DNA from 3 places in the Pseudoalteromonas sp. S3431 genome. Region 2 is predicted to be linked to each of the others. Evidence: predicted binding sites of a transcription regulator. Region 2 holds the regulator's gene; each other region holds the start of a gene.

Region 1 (6,730 bases), on a different contig from region 2:
AGGATCTACAATCCATTGGTAATCATCATCCTTGCCTTTATGCTCACCTAACTCTTCACCAACAATCGAGTGAGTTGGGTAAGATTGTAAAATAGTGTCACGAATTACGGCTTCAGCTTCTTTATCAATGTTAGTTACTAAGTCGTTAGCGCCTTTTTGTTGCACTTCAACTTTTGATAAATCTTCACTTGCGCGAAGTAAAATTTTGCCTGCGTTACGCGCAGCGCGAACCGCAATGTTTAACATTGGATGCATGGAGTTACCTTTGGGTTGTAAAAGAACGTTTATATATTTCAGCCGGCGTATTTTAGCGATTTCTGCCATAAAGTAAACAATAAACCCTAAATACTTTTGTGTGTTTTTTATACTTTATTGTTCTGCATATATATTTGCGGCTGTATAAAATTTAAATAAATCTAAAAAACCACTTTACCTAAAGTTAACTTGAGGTTTTATTGTGTTTGCATACTCAATCAAGAAGGACACATTATGTATTTAGAACATGTCAATTTAGTGGTTAATAATATTGAGGATATGATTAAATTTTATCAAGCGGTATTCCCTCATTGGTCAATCCGAAGTGAAGGTAGGGGCACTTGGCATGGTAAACCAAGGCGCTGGGTGCATTTTGGTGATGACACACAATACATTGCAATGAGCGATCATGGTGAAGGTGAAAACCGAGATTTAGCAGGCCATCAATTAGGTTTAGCGCACTTTGCTTACGTTACCCAAAATTTAGATGCAGTAGTAAAGCGTTTGCAACAAGTTGATTTTAAAATAGATAAACAAGGCGGTGACAACCCATTTAGAAAAAATGTTTATTTTATCGATCCGGCTGGATTTGAAGTAGAGTTTGTAGAATATTTAAGTGATATACCAAGCGAGCGAAATAACGATTTATAATAAAACGTCAGGCAGTAACTTTGGCTTATTTATCTTTCGAAGTTGAATTTTAAGCCGTGTGTTTGGTTTTTAGTAGAACACACCTATGTGGTGTGCTTATTCCCTATAAATAGGTAATAACAACGTATAAATGCCAAACACAGGCTAACGAAAGGCTCTACCTAGGACTGCAGTTAGCACTGAAAATAGTTGCTTGAGATAGATTTATTATCCAGAGTTCAGGTTATTTAGGTTACAAATCTCGGGCAGCAATTAAACGCACCTAATTAAGGCAATATCTGACCTTAAAGGTCAATCGACTCTAACGCGCTGCTAGATAAATTATAATGAGCGGTTATTATTAACGCCAAGTTGTGTTTTTAGCTCGTTTGCAAAGCTCATAAACTTCTCTTTTATGGTGCGTTTTATTTTAACTTCAACCGATCCCATTACTGCTTTACCTTCAATATGAATAGTGGGCCCTTGGCGCTTGTTAAGCGATACCGACTTGTTTTCAAGGCTGCTTAAAATACAAAACATTTTAGAGACTACATTTACATGCTCTGGTACATAAATTTCATCGCTACCAAAAATACAGTTAACGTGAATCGTTACATTTTGGTGGGTAAAAATGGCATCAGTAAAATCAAGCACTACAGAGCCCATAAAATTGGTTAAGTATATATTTTTTGGCACAACCCATTGACCACTGCGCTCGTTAGAACCCAAAATGCTGCGTAGCGTAAAATCATCATCGCTGTTTTGCTGTGCACTATAATGTGGAGTAAATTGCGATTGTTTTTCTGCTTTATATTGCTGATCGGTATTAAGTGTTAAGTCTTCAACTAGGATTAACAAAGCTTCATTACTACTTGCATCCATAGCCTCATCTAAGCGTCTTTCAAATGCATCCACTGAAATAACGCCATGGCTGTAATTATAAATTAATTGATCTATCACTTGTTCGCGTACTTGCTCTATTGGGCGGTCTTCAACTTTTACAGACATGGGTATTCCTTATTATATTTACTATTGGTGGTGAGTAAGCAAACGGCGTACCAAATATAATTTCAATAATTATCAGAGGCTTAATTTTTCAGTCTGTTTTTAGTTTTGTTATATTAACGATAGATTAACCAAAACAGCAATTATCTAGCTATTTTCACAATGTGAGAAAGTTTTACCGATGAGTCTGTAAATAGTTACACGGCTATAACATGAAATGAGTTGATTTAAATTCCCAACCCATTGAATTTAAATGTTAAATTTAGTTGGCCTAAAGTTCGCATTAGTTAAAGTGTCTTTAATCAAAAGGAGAAAGATTATGAAAACATTTAACAAATCTATTATCGCGGCTTTAGTTCTTGGTACTACGGCTATGAGTGCCCAAGCAAACAGCTGGGAAAACGAAAGTAAAGATGCTTGGATTGATGGTAAGGCAGAAACAGTGCTACTTATGAACACTAATCTAAACAACTTTGACATTAACACTGATGTAAAAAATGGCAAGGTAGTACTTACAGGTAAAGTTGATAGCGAAATTGAAAAAGAGTTAGCAGAAGAACTTGTACTTAGCCTAGATGGCGTATCCGATGTTGAAAACAGCCTGACTGTTGTAAAAAACATGGATACCAAAAACACAGACAAAGACATGATGGATGATGGTGATAACGACCTAACAGACGCTAAAATCACCACCGTAATCACAACACGCTTCCTATTTGACTCAGAAGTTGGTGGTACAGACATCGATGTTGATACCGATAACGGTATTGTAACTCTAAACGGTTCTGTAGAATCTGAAGCTGAAAAACAGCTAGCGGTTAAAATTGCCAAAAATGCTGAAGATGTGCGCGACGTGGTAGATAAATTATCTATCGTTGCTGAATAATGCACTATACTCAAAGCCCAGTGAATCTGGGCTTTTTGTTTTTTAATTTTAAAGGAGTTAAGTTATGGATATCATTCGTATAATATTGTCAGTTTTATTACCGCCACTAGGTGTATTTTTGCAAGTAGGCTTAGGTATGCATTTTTGGTTAAATATTTTATTAACACTGCTAGGTTATTTCCCAGGGTTAATACACGCCATTTATATTATTGCTAAAAAGTAACGTTGTGTTATTTGTATTATTAGTTGTGTAAGTCAATTTTAAATACAGCTTAAATAGGCACTTTTAATTGGCTTGCATGAATCCCTTCTCTTAAATTCCTCATTTTTACACATTACTCCCTCATAAAAGATTACTATTTAAGCAGTTAGCTTACTGATTGTTAAAATAAAGGTTTTTTAGTAGTGACAAGCCCCCAAAAAGTTTTTATACTGCAACCCGCTTTAGTCGCTCTGTGACTGAACGCTTCAAAAATTAACTGCCTAGCAGTTATATAAAAGTTGGCCCCTTAGCTCAGTTGGTTAGAGCACACGACTCATAATCGTTAGGTCCCCAGTTCGAGTCTGGGAGGGGCCACCACTTTTACAAGCTTTCCAAGTAAATACATACTAACCGAAATTACCCTGTGCTACCTCTGTGCTACTTTTTAATATACCAAATTAATGTAACCTTGTAACTTTTAAGACTTATAGTTATTTTGGTGCGTCTCTCAATGATTAGATAGAAGCATTTATTAAATACTTAAAATTGTAAGGAATGGCTTTCTAATATATTACCTCCATTAAAAACCTCTTTTAATCAAATGATAAAGTTAAAAGATCATTCATGGTGAAGTTATGAAGGCGCGTAGAAGGGAGTTATAAACAAAATTAAAATGATAAATTAAGCTGCATATTCAACTTTGTGAATTGAAGTTATCATGTAATACTAAGTTTTATAAGGAAATAGATCGAGATTAATGTCATATGACTGACAATGTCCTTGCAGAACCCCAAAGAGAAAATGCCGGTGCTAGCACTTTTGGAAAATACACTTTTCAGTATCACTGGGCGTTGTGTAAGATAATTGAAAAGCACAGTAATAAGCAAGAATATGCATTACTAGTTGAATATCATGAAGATGTTGTAATTTCTGATAGCTTGGACCCCAAGCATGCAAAATTTGACTTCTATCAAGTAAAAAACCAGCAGAAGGTATTTACTGCTGCCTCACTAACAAAAAGAGTTAAATCTAAACCTGATCAACCAGCTAAAAATTCTGTGCTGGGTAAGCTATTGAGTTCGTGTTCAAATAAGCAGTATGAAGATCGGGTTTCCACTATTGGTTTGGTTTCATCTAATGGTTTTTCACTTCCAACAACTAATAATTTAAACCTAGATATTATCAAAACAGGTGACCTAAAAGAAGATACTGTTGCTGAGTTGACTGCGTCTATTAAAGCTGAGCTAGGTATTCAGGTACTACCTGAACACCTTCAATTTATTATTCCTGAAATACAACTTCAAAACCAAGAGAATTTTATTTTAGGGGAATTTGCAAAACTGATTAATACCTTGCTCCCTGGAGCCCAGACAAATGTTGTTTCTATATATAGAGCCATAGCTGATGATATGGGACGAAAAATTAGGCTTGAGTTTGATTATAATGATTGGGAAAGGTTGATAGAAAAAAAATCTTTAACTTCCGAGGAAGTAAGCCAAACTATTACTATCCATACTAGTCATCCTTCGGTAAACCAAATCAAAGAAGATTTTAATGAAGTTAGTAAAGTATTTTCATTGAGACATCGGCAAATAAGAAACTTAAGAGATAAGTTAAGTTTACTCGCGCTCAAGCGGGTGGGTTTTATAAGCTCACTTGATAATCACTTATTAAACCAGTTTAAACGTTCTGGAGCTAAAGTAGATGAAACAAAATATGAGTCTGACAAAGATTTAATATATGCCTTACTAGAGCAAGCAAAACATGATGGTCTGAGGTCAAAAGTCTTAAATGATGATGACTTAATGGCTGAGGTCCTTTATCAATTTTTGACGAATTAATTATGCAAATTAACTATAAAATACTAATTAGAAACCTTAGGGAAAGAAAAAATGAGCGCCTTGATATTTCAACGGTTAGTGCTGATATCCGATTCGAAAAAACAAGCGAATCAGTTCGAGTTTCTAAAGAGAGTGAATCTCGTTACAGGAAACGATAATAGTATAGGGAAGTCGACTCTTGTAAAAAGTTTACTCTGGTCTATGGGGTGTGAGCCACAATTCGATGAGGAGTGGAAATCTAATGATGTTAAAACAATTACTTACTTTACGGTTAATGGAGTAAAGTACATAATTAGTAGATATAAAAATACAATTTTGTTAGGAAAAAAATTAGGTAAGCTTCGTAAATTTACTTCTATTTCAGGAGAGTTTGCGGAAGAGTTTGCCAGCATTGTTAGCTTCAACTGTAAGCTTGAAAATAGACAGGAAGAGCTTGAACAGCTCCCCCCCACATATTACTTTTTGCCTTTTTATATTGATCAGTTAAAAAGTTGGTCTGAACCTTGGAATTCATTTGAAAGACTTCAACAGTTCACAAACTTTAAGCCACCTCTAATAAAGTACTTTTGCGGATATTTAAAACCTGAATATTTTGAGGTTCAAGAGCAAATAAGCGAAGAGAAGTCAGTTCAAAAAGAAGTTAAAAAAAGCATTGAACGTATAACCAATGCTAAAGAAGTTTTAGCTGAGACAAGTGAAAGTACAGTTATAGCTTTAAGTAAAGATGAACTAGAAAAAATTCAAATTGAAATAGAAATTGAGCTAAATAGTCACTCAGAACTCCAGACTCAAATTTTTGAGAAGCAAACTGTTTTACGTTCTGAAATATATGATTTAGAACAACAGCTAAAATTATCAATATTAGCTGCTAATGCATTAGAGAAAGATTATGTATTTGCAGTCGAAAATGTGGCCGAGGATGCTTTAGAATGCCCCCTATGTGGAGTTGAGCATGATAATTCACTCATAAATAGAGCTGGTTTACTTAAGGATAAAGAGTCATTAGAGGTTCAATCTGAAGTAATTCAAAAAGAGTTACATATTAAAAAGGTTGAGCTTGATGATTTAGGGTTACAGCTTAACTTTGTCGAGTCTGAGATAGATCGAATTAATAAAAAATACCTTATCGATGAGCAAGAGAATGAGTCTGATACAAAGTTCAATCAAGCTTTAAGTTCTCTTGCCCATAAAAATATTGATACTCAAATTAACATGTCTCTCCAGTCTAAAGAATTGGCGGTTGCCAGCTCAGAGTCCATAGAAAAAGACCTTAAAAAGCAAAGAGATAAACTATTGACTAAGCTTGAGCGAGAAGAGTTAAACGAAATGTTTATGGGTAACTTACTTGAAAACATTCAAACCCTTGGAGCTGAAGGTATAAATCTGAGTAAGGTTAAATCTCCTACTGACTATAAAAAGCTTCTAGGTGGAGGAGCTGCAGAGGGAACAAGGGGACTACTTGCATATCAGTTAGCAGTTTTAAAACAAATAGCCGACGTTGATCAATGTAGCATTGCTCCATTTATCATTGATACACCAAATCAACACGAGCAGGCTGGTCATAGGTATGAGAATATCTTAAAGGTAATAAAGTTATTCATTCCTCAAAGTTTTCAAATAATTTTATGTGGTATGGAGCATAGTGCTCTTGATTCAATAAGAGGAGAGGCCCATGAAATTAAACTCAACGGTTCAAGGCTTTTAGATAAATTACATTATAAGGAATTAAAACATGAATATGATTCACTTGATATTAGTTTGCCCTTAAGTGAAAGCTAAACTAACTATCTGAATATAATTCATTTAATTCCTTTCCGCCATTCCTTAATGCGAAAGAATAATGGCGCCTATAGTCTATTGAGTATTTGCTAATGTGCTGCTTGAACTATTAACTTAAAGTTGTTGATGCGG
Region 2 (6,730 bases):
ATTATCAAAAATGATGAAACCAGGTATGGGAGCGTACGATCAATTTAAAGAACTATTTGATAAGTACTCTAAAGAAGCCGGTAAAAAGCAGTATTTAATTCCTTACTTTATATCTGCTCACCCAGGTACAAAAGATGAAGACATGGTAAATATGGCTTTATGGCTTAAATCAAACGACTTTAAGCTTGATCAGGTACAAAATTTTTACCCATCACCTATGGCTAATGCGACGACTATTTACCATACAGAGATGAACTCTTTACGTAATATAAAAAACAACTCAGAAGTTGTTCCAGTACCTAAAGGCGCTCGCCAACGTAGATTGCATAAAGCTATTTTACGCTACCATGATGCAGCAGGTTGGCCGATGATACGTGAAGCACTACGTAAAATGGGTAAAGCTAATTTAATTGGTAAAGGGCCTAACTGTTTAGTGCCAGAAGAAGGGCGTGATGAAAAAATAGGTAAAGGCGGTAAAAAAGGCGGGCGACCAGCATTAACGCGACATACCGGTTTTAGCCAATTTAAAAAGGCAAACACTAAACCAAAAGTAGGTGGTAATCGTCAAAGTACACGTTAGTAATTCAATCTGCCAGTTATTAGTTTAATTGCGATACGCGCTTTTCAGCCTTCGTAATACGTAAGTTGAGTTAACCTTGCTCTTTATTATCAATATTATTGTAGATGATAAAGAGTGAGCTTTTAGAGCCCCCTCTTTGAGCTGCGCGTATTTAGTGCCTATATATTTGCAGTCAGTTCTTCCTTATAACGTTGATGATAACCACAAACGTAATTTAAGTGACCATAACGGCTGAATACCTGTTAGCCCTTGCGTCATTTTATTATCTTTTAAGATTATATAAGATGGCGTGACTTGCCCTTGCCAATCGGTAAATATCTCACTGTGTTGATCGTTGACGGTCGTAAAACTGTAGCCATGATCATTTAGATAGTTATGTAGTTCTTGATCAGAACCTGATTTTATTGCGATGCTCACGACAGGATAATTATTCTCGTTTGCGAGTTCGTTTATGGCAGGGGAGGTAATACTACAAATAGAGCACCAAGTTCCCCAAAAATACACAAGGGTTGGTTTATCTTGGCTCATTGCTGCTAGATCAATGTTTTGCTCTTTATAATCTGTTAATTGTAATTGAGGATTTGCTGGCATGACAGGTTGCCGCCACCAATTGACGGCAGTATAAATGACGAAAAATATGGAGCCATATACCAATACACTTTTTAATATTGATAACCCTTTTTGTTTTAGCGTTTTTTTAGGTGTCTCTTTTTTATTCTTGATATTCGTTGTCATAGTTGCAGCTTTACCCTAAGTATTTTTTACTTTAGTTATTTGCAAAAATTTCTAATTTATACCAGCAACCAGGTAGCAGTTCCTAAAAAGGCGAATATACCAACAATATCTGTCACAGTGGTTAGCACCACACTCCCTGCAAGTGCGGGGTCTATATTCATTCTTTTAAGTATTATTGGAATGCTTGCGCCAGCCACACCAGCCACGACTAAGTTCATAAACATAGCGAAGGCAAGTACACCACCAAGCATAAAGTCCCATTGCCATAGGGCAATAACACCTGCAATTAATAATGACCACAAAATACCGTTTAATGCACCAATGGCAAGTTCTTTCATCATTAAAAAGCGTTGGTTTGTTTGGTTTATATGGCCTACCGCAATACCGCGTATAACAAGCGTTAACGATTGACTTCCTGCAACGCCACCCATAGAAGGGACAATACCGTTTAGTACCGCCAAAATAGGTAAAACATCTAGTGTTCCTTCAAAAAAGCTAGCAACAAAGGCCGCTGCAAGTGCGGTTAGTAAATTGACACCTAACCAAACTGAACGTTTTTTAGAGCTTTTGAGTACTGGCGCAAAGGTATCTTCTTCATCATCTAGACCGGCTAAGCCTAGTAAACTATGCTCTGCATCTTCTCGAATTACGTCAACAATATCATCGATAGTGACACGACCAAGTAATTGATCGTTATCATCCACAACAGGTGCTGATATCCAATTATGGCGCTCAAATAGTTGCGCGACTTCACTTTCATCCATTGAAATTGGGATTGATTCACAATCTTCATCCATTAAATCGCGAACAATTTTTTCAGGTGGGTTCGTTAATAACGTACTCAGTGATAGAGCGCCTATAAAACAGTTGTGTTTATCAACAACATATAGATCATCTGTACCTTCTGGTAGCTCCCCACGTAGCCTAATATATCTAAGTACAACATCGAGCGTTACATCAGGGCGAATGGTTACCGTATCGGTGTTCATTAGCGCGCCAGCTGAACGCTCTTGATATGAAAGTGCTTGCGTTGCACGCTCACGGTCTTGAATATCCATCGCGCTGACAACGTCTTTATAAACGGTGTCTGGTAAACTACGGAGTACTTCACCTAAGTCATCGTGGCCCATGTCTTCAGTTGCGGCTGCAATGTGCTCAGGTTCCATTTGGGCAATAATGCCTAAACGAACATCTTCGGAAAGCTCTTCAAGAACATCACCTTGTACATCAGGGTCAACCAATTGCCAAAGTAGTCGGCGAATTTTATGCGGCGATGACTCTAATAATAATGCGGTATCACAAGGAGCTGTTTTTGCTAACATCCGCCTAACTTGAACAAATTGACCACTGTTAAGCGACTTTGTCACTTGTTTTAATTGTTGTAGTGGATAGTCTTGTTCAAAAGCTTCAGGCATTGGCGTCCTTATTGATTTTTATATAACTATGGATAGGGAGGTTTATTAATGGGGTAATTAACCACATTTAGTTTATCTTAGTTTCGGTTTTTAGCTAAGTGCTATTCTTCTTCATTAAAGCGTTGTGCTATCAATTGACCAACGGCATGTAAAGCTTGTTCGGCATCAGGGCCCTCACACACTACTTTTACCTCTTTTCCTTGACTGCTTTCCAGTAGCATTAAAGCCAATACACTGTCCCCAGGCGCTTCTTTATCATCTTGATATATCATGATTGAGGCATCAAATTTAATAGCAAGTTGCGCTAATACTGTAGCGGCTCTTGCATGAAGTCCTAATTTATTTTTTATTAAAAAAGTGTCTTCTAAACGCATAAGTTACTCTACCTAAGCTGAACAGATGATTATTTTGAATGAGTTATTTTTCTTGTTCTCTATGGCGGATTTTTACATTTGGATGTGTCATCGAAAAACTTTCACCAATCGTTTGTGCTAAATATACTGAGCGATGTTGCCCACCAGTACAACCTATAGCAATAGTTAAGTAGCTACGGTTATTTCGCTCTAAATGTGGCAACCATGTTTGTACAAAAGTTTGAATTTGCCAAGTGAACTTTTGGACAATGCTGTGGCTGGCTAAGTAATCCTTTACGGGTTGGTCTAAGCCATTTAAAGGTTTTAATTCTGGCTCCCAATGTGGGTTCGGTAAAAAGCGTGCATCAAAGACATAATCAGCTTCCTTAGGAATGCCGTGTTTAAAGCCAAACGACTCAAAAGTAACAATGAGTTGTTTATCTTTTTTACCCAGAATTTTTTCACGAATTGATTCAGCAAGTTGATGAACACTTAAATCACTCGTGTCGATCATATAGTCAGCGCGAGTAGTGAGAACATCGAGTAGTTCTTTTTCTTTTTTTATTGCTAAATCAAGAGGTAATGAGTCAACTGATAACGGGTGTAGACGGCGAGTCTCAGAAAAACGTTTAATTAATGTTTGATCCTCACTGTCTAGATAAAACAGAGTCGGTTTAGCAAAGCCAGGTAAGTATTCAAGGATATCGTTAAATTCGTCTTGCTCTTTTGGTAAATTCCGGACATCAATACTAACTGCAATTTTGTCGTAGTTATCAGATACACTTCTCACTAAAGAAGGTAGCAGATTAATTGGAATATTATCTACGCAATAATAACCTAAATCTTCAACTACGCGTAAAGCAACCGATTTTCCAGAACCGGAACGGCCACTTATGATAATTAATTCCATTTATCACCCATTATGTTAATTACGATTGTTCTACAATAACTTGATACAGTTCAGTATCTGATTTTGCGCTGCGTAACTGTTTACAAAAATCTTTATTATTTAGTTTATCAGCTATCGTTGCGAGCGTCTTTAAGTGCTGCTGGTTATCGCCATCAGGTACGATGAGAGCAACAAATATATCAACAGGGCGATTATCTATTGCATCAAAATTAATAGGTGTTTCGCTTACTAATACGAGTGCTAAAGGCTCTTCTGCGCCGCTCATTCGCCCATGAGGGATTGCAATGCCTCTTCCTATACCAGTGCTTCCCAGTTTTTCTCTATTCATTAAGGCGCTGAGAATATCTTGTTGAGAAAGATATGGGAGCTTGTCATGAGCAAGTTGACTGATGAACTCTAAAATTCTTTTTTTACTATTAAAAAGGACCGCAGCTCTGCTGCAGTCCTGGCATATAAGTGAACTTAATTTCATAATATTAGTGTCGAGCAAGCTTCTCTTTGTGTTTAATAACTTGGCGATCGAGCTTGTCAATCAGCGAGTCAATGGCGGCGTACATATCTTGATGTTCAGTAGAGGCAAATAACTCAGCTCCACTTACATGAATCGTTGCCTCAGCTTTTTGGTTTAATTTTTCTATATCAAGAATGACATGAACATTATTAATATGATCTGAGTGTCTTTCTAGCTTCGCAAATTTGGTATTTACATAATCTCTTAATGAATCAGTTACTTCTACGTGACGACCAGTTAAGTTTAGTTGCATAAGCATTACCCTCTTTGTTTAGCGTCTTAAATCAAACTTTTTCGCTGATTTGACGGTGGAATAGCTAGAGATTCGCGATACTTTGCGATTGTACGTCTCGCTACTTTTATTCCTTGCTCAGCTAATATATCTGCAATTTTACTATCACTCAATGGTTTTGCTGAGTTTTCTGCTGCGATTAATTTTTTAATGAGAGCGCGTATTGCTGTTGATGAGCATTCGCCTCCATTTTCAGTACTTACATGGCTTGAGAAAAAATATTTAAGCTCAAAAATACCGCGAGGTGTATGCATATATTTTTGAGTTGTTACGCGTGAAATAGTTGATTCGTGCATTTCGACCATTTCTGCTACATCATTTAAAACCATTGGTTTCATGGCTTCGGGGCCATGCTCAAAAAAACCTTGTTGTTGCTTAACAATACAATTAGTTACTTTTAATAGTGTATCGTTTCTACTTTCTAAACTTTTAATAAACCATTTAGCTTCTTGTAGATGCGAGCGAATAAACTGGCTATCACCACTTGATTTAACGGTGCGTGACATTGCTGCATATTGGCTGTTGACTCTGATTTTAGGCATGCTATCTGGGTTTAGTTCAACAACCCAGCGACCTTTTATTTTTTTCACCGATACATCAGGAATTACATACTCAGATTCTTCTCTAACTATAGTATCCGCCGGTTTTGGGCTAAGAGTATGTATTAAAGTCATTATTTCTTTAAGCTCTTCTTCTTTGAGCTTTGTTTTTTTCATTAATGTACGATAGTCGCGAGCAGCTAATAGATCAATGTGCTCGGTTAAAATCATTTTTGTTTCATTAATATAGGGTGTTTCTTTATCGTATTGGTTCAGCTGAATACATAAGCATTCTTGTAAACTACGTGCTGCAATACCAACAGGGTCAAACAATTGAATTCGTTTTAAAACAGCTTCTATTTCGTCAAGTTCAACTTCGTTGTCTTCTTCGTTCTCTTGATTAAAACTTTCTAAAATTTCTTCGCAGCTCAGCGTTAAAATACCCGAATCATCGACGGCTTCAACAATCGCAATCGCAATCGCTTCATCGGTAGGACTAAAGGGAGTCAGTTGTAGTTGCCACATTAGGTATTCATGGAGCGTTTCAGTTGAGGAGCCTTGGTATATAGATTCATCTTCAGGCATTGGTCCTGATGATGACGCTGGGGCTGCGCTCATATATTCATCCCAACTAACATCCATAGCCATTTCATCACTTAGCGTATCTTTAGCAAGTGCTTCACCACTGTCTTGCTCATATTCGCTCGGAACATCATCAGCATTTGCGCTAACAGTGACATCGTCGTTATCTGCTTTTTGCTCGTTTTTACCAGTAGAATCTTCGGCGTAATCTTGCTCTTCAACCTCTAATAGGGGGTTGCTGTCGAGTGCTTCTTGTATTTCTTGCTGGAGATCCAATGTACTGAGTTGCAACAGGCGAATTGCTTGTTGCAGCTGTGGAGTCATTGTAAGTTGCTGGCCCATGCGCAGCTGTAATGATTGCCTCATGTATCTCTAACAATCCTTTTATGTTGTTATAATTAATACTAGCAGATGCTTAAAGACATGGCGTAAATGTTACAGCCTAAATTGCTCGCCTAAATAAACATCACGTACTGTTTTATCGTTTAATACGTGTTCTGGAGTGCCTGATGCAATTAACTCACCATGAGAAACTATGTAGGCTTTTTCGCAAACATCAAGAGTTTCTCTTACATTATGGTCGGTAATTAACACACCAATACCACGATTTTTAAGATGTTCTATTATTTTCTTTATATCTAACACTGAAATAGGGTCAACACCAGCAAAAGGCTCATCAAGCAATATAAATTTAGGATCAGCGGCTAGTGCTCGCGCTATTTCAACTCGGCGACGCTCGCCTCCTGATAATGCCATACCTTGGCTATCACGAATGTGCTGAATACTAAATTCATCTAATAAATTGTTAAGTGT
Region 3 (6,730 bases), on a different contig from region 2:
GCGGACAGTCTTAACTGGTTCAAAAAATTGCCATCAAATACCATGCACGTTATCGACTTTAATCCATCCGAAGTCGTGCGAGGGGTAAATAAACAAGACCAAGAAAGCATCACTGTTAACAATAAGTCTTATAATCAGGATAACGTCAATGAAGAGTACTTTGGATTAATAAATGCTCACCCCACATTACGAGATAGCTTGGAAGGTTCTCTGGCGGATTTATTTTTTGAAGAAGCTCAAAGCTTAATAATTCGCCCTATACCAGCTCCCATAGGTTGTAAATATGATGACCCAATTACTATAAACTCACCAGCCTGGCAAAAAGAAGCCTGTGTTGCATTACGCCGCTATCAGGGCAAGGAGTGTAAAGACGGGTTCAAGTGGGATACTTCCAATGACGCTTGGAAAGACGTAGTTGTCCACCCAATTGTTGAAAATGTTCGAATGATCGACAGTCTAGAAACTAGACAGTGTTTAATAGGGCAAGTAACTATGGTTACACCCAATAATGCCGATGCTTACTTATCTACGGCGTGGCTTCACCCTTTTTACAGAAGAGAAGGCAAGTTATCATACCTGTATCAGGGGTTAGCAAATATTTATGGTAATTTCCAAGTTGAGCAGCCTAATACCAATATGCAAGCATTTATAGTCAAGAATAAAAGTAAACTCGATGTAGGTTGAATGTCTTCTTTTTGGCTATTTTAATGAAAGGACACAGCAATCCCCTACAAATTCAACTTACGGTGCTACATATGTGCTACACATAAAGCAAAAGCGGTTACAATATACATCATAACTCATTGATTTAATTGGTAGCCCCTGCAAGAATCGAACTTGCAACTGCCCCTTAGGAGGGGGCCGTTATATCCATTTAACTAAGAGGCCACAAATAAGCGTGTGCTTAGAGGTGTGAATTATAACGGTATCTGGTTTTTTATATCAAGCGACAACTGAACTTAATTGCTTGATAAGTATATATCTTCTTTATTTAGTACGTATAACGGTATTAATTTTCGGCTAGTGGCAACAACTTGCTTGGTGTCTATGTTAATAACACGCGCATTGACCGCAACCCCATTACGTCGATAAATTAAAGTACCTGCAAGTACGTGGCTGGCCATTTGGTCTTCATTAAGTTTTGCTATATCACGCGATAAAACAAAGTCGCCACGGCTATTTACGTCTATGGTTTCTGTGGTTTTAAAATCGACAACACCATAACCAAATTTTTGTAATTGATGGATTAAGGTTTCAGATATTTGATTTCCAAGCTGATTTGTGTTGTTCAGTGTGGCATCTAAATTAACTAAGGTTGTAACCGCAATATTTAAATGCGCATTAGTATCATTACCTGATTCGAGGGTGTCGACTAGATCGAGGGCCATTTGCTCTACGTAATTAACCAATGTTTGATGGTGGTTAAGGGGCATAAATTGTTGTGATGAATCGTATTCGTCATGTACATCTACTTTAGCCGACGACAGCATTTCCGGTGTTTGCTCATGCTGTGTGTTTACATCTACGCGGGTATTTGTGTTTTGTTGCTGTTGAGTAATATGTGTCATAGAACACCCAGCCAATGCTAGCATGCTAAAAGCGCTAAGCACACTGTTTAATGTATAACGCATAATCACCTCACTCATCCGCTTGCTTAAGCATTATGCCATCAGTTCGGTAGCTGCTGTTAAGCGCATCAACAACTGACTGAGGAATAAAGCCTTGTGCACTGCCTACAACCGCTTTACTTTTCAAACCAACAATACGAGCATTTACTAATACCCCCCCTTGGTGGCTCACTAAGGTACCGGCTAGGACGTAGTTAAAATTTTGATCTTGATTTAACTCTAAATAGTCGCGACTAAATACAAAGTCACCCGCCGGTGTTACTCGCATAAAGTCGGTTGTTTTAAAATCAATGACCGGTATACCAAAACTATGCAGTTCGTGCATAAAGCTTTCTGATATCTGATTTCCTAATAAACTGCCATCGTTGTAGTTATCATCTAAAAATACAAAGCTTGAAACAGCAAGTGGTGTTTTATCATTTACGTACTGTAAGTTTTCGACCATGTCTTGCATTATGCCACGCACGTAATGGTTAATATTTTTACGCTTGGCGGGCATTGATTTAGTGTAGTTATTTTGCTCAACCAACCCAGACTGAAAAAGTTGATTATTTACAACAGGCGACGCAACTTCGCGTTGCTCACTTACAAGCATTACAGGGCTATTGCTTTGCGGTTCTTCTACTTGTTCTGACTCCATGCCATTAAACATTTGCGAACAGCCAAATCCCAATGGCAAACATAATGTAATTAGTAGGTTTCTCATTTTGTGCTCCAAATTAGTATTCGCTGCGGTATAAAAGGCCGTCGCGCTGCTGAATTTTTTCATTTCCCCACATTACATTAATAGGGATCTCGGTACTGCCTGCTGATAAAACTTGTTTGCTGTTTATATTAACTAGTCGCGCATTTACTATATATGCATGCTGCTGACGAGTCACAGTACCGGTAACTATTAAGTCAATTTTTTGACGTTCACGTAATTTATTTAAATCGCGACTTAGTACATTATCGGCATTACTCGATAATGTTATATTATTGTCTAATCTATACTCTACCGTATGGTAACCAAGCTGAGTCATTTGGGTTAATAGACTTTCTTGGATTTGCTGGCTAAGCCCTGAAGCTTGCTCTGTCATTAACTTGGTGTCGAGCCCATCAGCAAAATAAAAGCTACTTACACCAATGCGGGAGTTACGACTTAACGGCTCTTTTAAATGACTAAGCTGCACTGTTAGCGTATTTACATAATCATTAACTGTGTAAGGTGCCATAGCCGCTTTAGGAGCGCGTGTGCTTATACTTGGCGCTGGTTGCGGTATCAAACTGCAAGCGGCTAAGTTAACTAATAATAGGGGTAATAAAAGGCGCATAATTGCCATCCTCTTTCAAATATACAAAAGATAAAGCAATTATTATGCCTAAAAGGTGTTTGAATAATTTTGCTCGTTAACCTACACTAATGCTTAACCTAAACCCGATTAACATGCCTACCTCAACTATTTGTTTAAACTATAGTTTAATGGGTTTATCTGTGTAACTACTTACTATGCAATCGAGTTTATAAAGTTTAAATACTTCGCAATCCGCTTTGGCGTTATTTAACTTTTGATATGAACCCAGTTTTAAGCGGTAAAATGTTTTATCGTTAATACGGATTTGCTCTACGTTAGTCTCTATTTTTTTTCTAAACAATGGAGCTGCCTGTATGTTCAGGTTTTGCCATACTTTTTTTAAGCTTGGCTCAGAGCTAACTGATGCCACTTGTAATGAAAATGAATGCTTAAGCGTATTTAATTTTACAGCTCGTTTTTTACTGTAGCTATGTTTAGGCGCTTTCGAAAGCGCTTTTATGGTATGAGCAGCTATAGGATTGCGTGTATCAGCACGAGTATAACGTTGGTTGGATTGCGTTATCGCTTTAGTGTTAATAATGTCGATATGGTTAACTAAATAAGTGATCTCTTTTTCGAGCCTTAAAATACGCTCAAGGCCCGCTCTAGCTTGTTGCCATTGCATTGCTGCATCTTTTAACTGAGCAAGCTCTAAGGCCGTAATTGACACATATTCTGGTAAATTACTTGGTTTTTCTAACTGGTTTACTTCTGACGTAGAAGCACAGGCAGTACAAAATACAAACGTTAAAAGACTCAGAATTATATTTTTATTATTATTTTTATGTTTAAACATGTATTCGTTATCCTGAAAGCAGTGTAATTACACTTACATTTCAACTAAACATTCTTATAAATTATACCAATTCGCTTAATTAAACATTATTGCAAGTTGGTACTAAGTGTTTAACTTTAAATAGGCCATGGGAACAACTCATTTCAGCTTTAATTGTGTTTTAAAAAACAATTAACGCGGGTCCCTTTATCCTTAAGAAAACATTTAATACAAATTTAGTGCCAATTAACACAAAAACAACAATATAACTTAAAAACCGCGCATTTAAACATATTCAATCCTTAAAATAACAACAGTTTTTGAGTTGTTGTATTTTTAGATACTACGTTTGCAACAGTGTATTTAACCCACAATTTCGATAATAACTTCATCCCCAAAAGCTATTGACGCGTAAATTAGCCTTGTTTTCACTGAAAACCTCTGGCTAGAGAAAATAAATTTAAATATCACCATAATTCAATATGTTAGTATATCTCTTAACCAGAGCTCTGGTTAAACATTAAAAAAGGCGCCATGTTGGCGCCTTTTTATTATTAACGTTATCTTTTAAATTAAATCAACGCTTTAATAAATGCTTTTAGTTCATCTGCAAATTCATCACGGCGTAGTGCAAATTCAATAGTCGCTTTTAAATAACCAACTTTACTTCCACAGTCGTGGCTACGGCCTTTTATAGCGTATGCATCTACTTTTTCGTGTTCCATTAGCATCGCAATTGCATCTGTTAACTGAATTTCATCGCCTGCCCCTTGCGGAGTTTTTGCAAGTAAAGGCCAGATATTTTCACTTAACACATAACGACCCACTACCGCTAAGTTTGATGGTGCTTCGTCTACAGGTGGTTTTTCTACCATATTCATAATTGGCGAGCTTTCGCCCTGCTTTAACTCAACGTCACCTAAATCAACTACACCAAATTGGTTTACTTGTGCCATTGGTACTGGCTCTACCATAATTTGGCTGTGCTTGGTTTCGTTAAAGTGTGCGATCATTTCTGCTAAGTTATCTTTTTTAAGATCGCTCTCTACATCATCAATAATTACGTCTGGTAAAATAACTACGAACGGTTCGTTACCAATAATCGGTGCCGCACAGCTAATAGCATGCCCTAGGCCTTTGGCTTCACCTTGGCGTACGTGAATAATGGTTACGTCTTTAGGGCAAATAGCTTGCACTTCGGCAAGTAATTGCCGCTTAACACGCTTCTCTAAAGTAGCTTCTAGTTCAAAACTGGTGTCAAAGTGATTTTCGATTGAGTTTTTACTTGAATGCGTTACTAGCACTATCTCTTTAATACCGGCAGCAACTGCTTCATTAACTACGTATTGAATTAAAGGACGGTCTACCACTGGCAGCATTTCTTTAGGAATTGCTTTTGTTGCTGGTAACATGCGAGTACCAAGGCCCGCTACGGGGATCACTGCTTTCATTATGTTTTCCTTAATCTTTTATTATACTGAAAATGGATATTGAATCGCTTCGTGGCATTGATAGCCTGTTACTTCGAAATCGTCTCGTGTTACCCACGTTTCTATGTCTTCTAACGATTTAATTTTTGGATTAATTTTTAGTTGAGGCGATGCAAATGGCTGACGTGTTAACTGCACATCTCGCATCAACTCAAGTTGGTTTTCATAAATATGTGCATTGGCAATTTTATGGTATGCCTTACCCGCTTTATGACCAGTAATTTGAGCTACTAGCGCCAATAATACAAAGCATTGTATTTGATTAAAGTTCAAGCCAAGCGGCACATCACAACTGCGCTGATAAGACGTTAAATATAAGGTATCGCCAAGCAACGAAAAGGTGTGCGTATGCATACACGGGCGCAAACAACCAAGCTCAAATTCGCCTGGGTTATAAAACGTGATTATCTCACCACGGTCATCAATGCCATTTTTTAAGTTATTAATAACTTTAGCGAGCTGATCAAGTGTTGAACCATCTGGGCGTTGCCAACCACGCCCTTGTACGCCGTAAACGCGTCCCATGTCGTCCTCACCTTTACGGTTAGGATTATTAAGCCATGCGTTATTATCGTTCGCATTAGCATCCCATGTTTTACAGCCAATATCACGAAACTGCCCAGCACTGTCGTAACCACGTAAGTAACCTAGTAATTCAGCAATCGCTGCTTTGTAGTAACTTTTTCGTGTGGTGATCATCGGAAACTGATTATTAGCTACATCGTATTCTAAATCAGCATTAATTACAGTTAAACAACGCGTACCTGTACGTTTGTTTTCTACCCACTGCCCTTCGTCAACAATACGCTGACATAACTTTAAATATTGTTTCATGTTTTTTGTATTATGCCTTAGCTGTTGTAACGTGTTGTGGTTGCTTATAAGCCCAAATTAATAACCCTAATCCGCCTACTATCATAGGAAGCGAAAGTATTTGCCCCATTGAAATAAAGTCAGCAAATAAACCGAGTTGTGCATCTGGTTGGCGGAAGTATTCAATACAGAACCTAAACACGCCATAACCTAATAAAAACACACCGGCTACGCTGCCTGCCGGACGAGGCTTTTTAATAAACCATTGCAAGATTAAAAAGAGCACTAAGCCTTCAAAAAATGCTTCGTATAATTGCGATGGGTGACGCGCAAGCGGACCGCCCGTTGGAAATACCATTGCCCATGGCACGTCGGTAACTCGGCCCCATAACTCACCGTTTATAAAGTTACCAATACGTCCGGCTAAAAGCCCTACAGGAACCAATGGTGCAACAAAGTCGCCCACTTGAAGCAGTGACTTTTTGCGCGTCCACGAAAAAATTGCGACGGCGGTTATAACGCCAAGTGTTCCACCATGAAACGACATGCCGCCCTGATCTATTCTAAATAAATACAGTGGGTTTTCTATAAAGTAACTAAACTGGTAAAACAATACGTAGCCAATACGCCCGCCTAGTATTACCCCTAACATGCCGTAAAACAGTAAATCGCTTACTTGGTCTTTAGTCC

Evidence for each region. The regulator sigma-54, encoded in region 2, starts transcription at its own class of promoters, with help from an activator protein. The targets are predictions, from matches to a motif close to GTTGGCACGNNNNTNGNNT.
Region 1: a site for sigma-54 is predicted at 1,930-1,948, ahead of DO88_RS14820 (LiaF domain-containing protein). Genes of this name have one in related genera too.
Region 3: a site for sigma-54 is predicted at 2,975-2,993, ahead of DO88_RS06120 (FlgO family outer membrane protein). Genes of this name have one in related genera too.

What each region holds. Positions count from the first base shown of each region.
Region 1 is NZ_JJNY01000012.1:90,561-97,290, forward strand. It holds gene suhB (inositol-1-monophosphatase) at 1-255, opposite strand, end outside; gene DO88_RS14825 (VOC family protein) at 490-906, shown strand; gene DO88_RS14820 (LiaF domain-containing protein) at 1,228-1,893, opposite strand; gene DO88_RS14815 (BON domain-containing protein) at 2,210-2,776, shown strand; gene DO88_RS18670 (YqaE/Pmp3 family membrane protein) at 2,841-2,999, shown strand; tRNA gene DO88_RS14810 (tRNA-Ile) at 3,280-3,356, shown strand; gene DO88_RS14805 (DUF4297 domain-containing protein) at 3,743-4,819, shown strand; gene DO88_RS14800 (hypothetical protein) at 4,871-6,598, shown strand.
Region 2 is NZ_JJNY01000044.1:51,861-58,590, reverse strand. It holds gene DO88_RS08055 (YgiQ family radical SAM protein) at 1-580, shown strand, start outside; gene DO88_RS08060 (protein disulfide oxidoreductase) at 764-1,171, opposite strand; gene mgtE (magnesium transporter) at 1,372-2,730, opposite strand; gene DO88_RS08070 (HPr family phosphocarrier protein) at 2,832-3,104, opposite strand; gene rapZ (RNase adapter RapZ) at 3,148-3,993, opposite strand; gene ptsN (PTS IIA-like nitrogen regulatory protein PtsN) at 4,013-4,465, opposite strand; gene hpf (ribosome hibernation promoting factor) at 4,470-4,757, opposite strand; gene DO88_RS08090 (RNA polymerase factor sigma-54) at 4,784-6,283, opposite strand; gene lptB (LPS export ABC transporter ATP-binding protein) at 6,353-6,730, opposite strand, start outside.
Region 3 is NZ_JJNY01000053.1:1,927-8,656, forward strand. It holds gene DO88_RS06140 (hypothetical protein) at 1-684, shown strand, start outside; tRNA gene DO88_RS06135 (tRNA-Arg) at 814-888, opposite strand; gene DO88_RS06130 (FlgO family outer membrane protein) at 960-1,631, opposite strand; gene DO88_RS06125 (FlgO family outer membrane protein) at 1,639-2,334, opposite strand; gene DO88_RS06120 (FlgO family outer membrane protein) at 2,348-2,941, opposite strand; gene DO88_RS06115 (SPOR domain-containing protein) at 3,081-3,758, opposite strand; gene galU (UTP--glucose-1-phosphate uridylyltransferase GalU) at 4,310-5,188, opposite strand; gene DO88_RS06105 (thymidylate synthase) at 5,210-6,061, opposite strand; gene lgt (prolipoprotein diacylglyceryl transferase) at 6,072-6,730, opposite strand, start outside.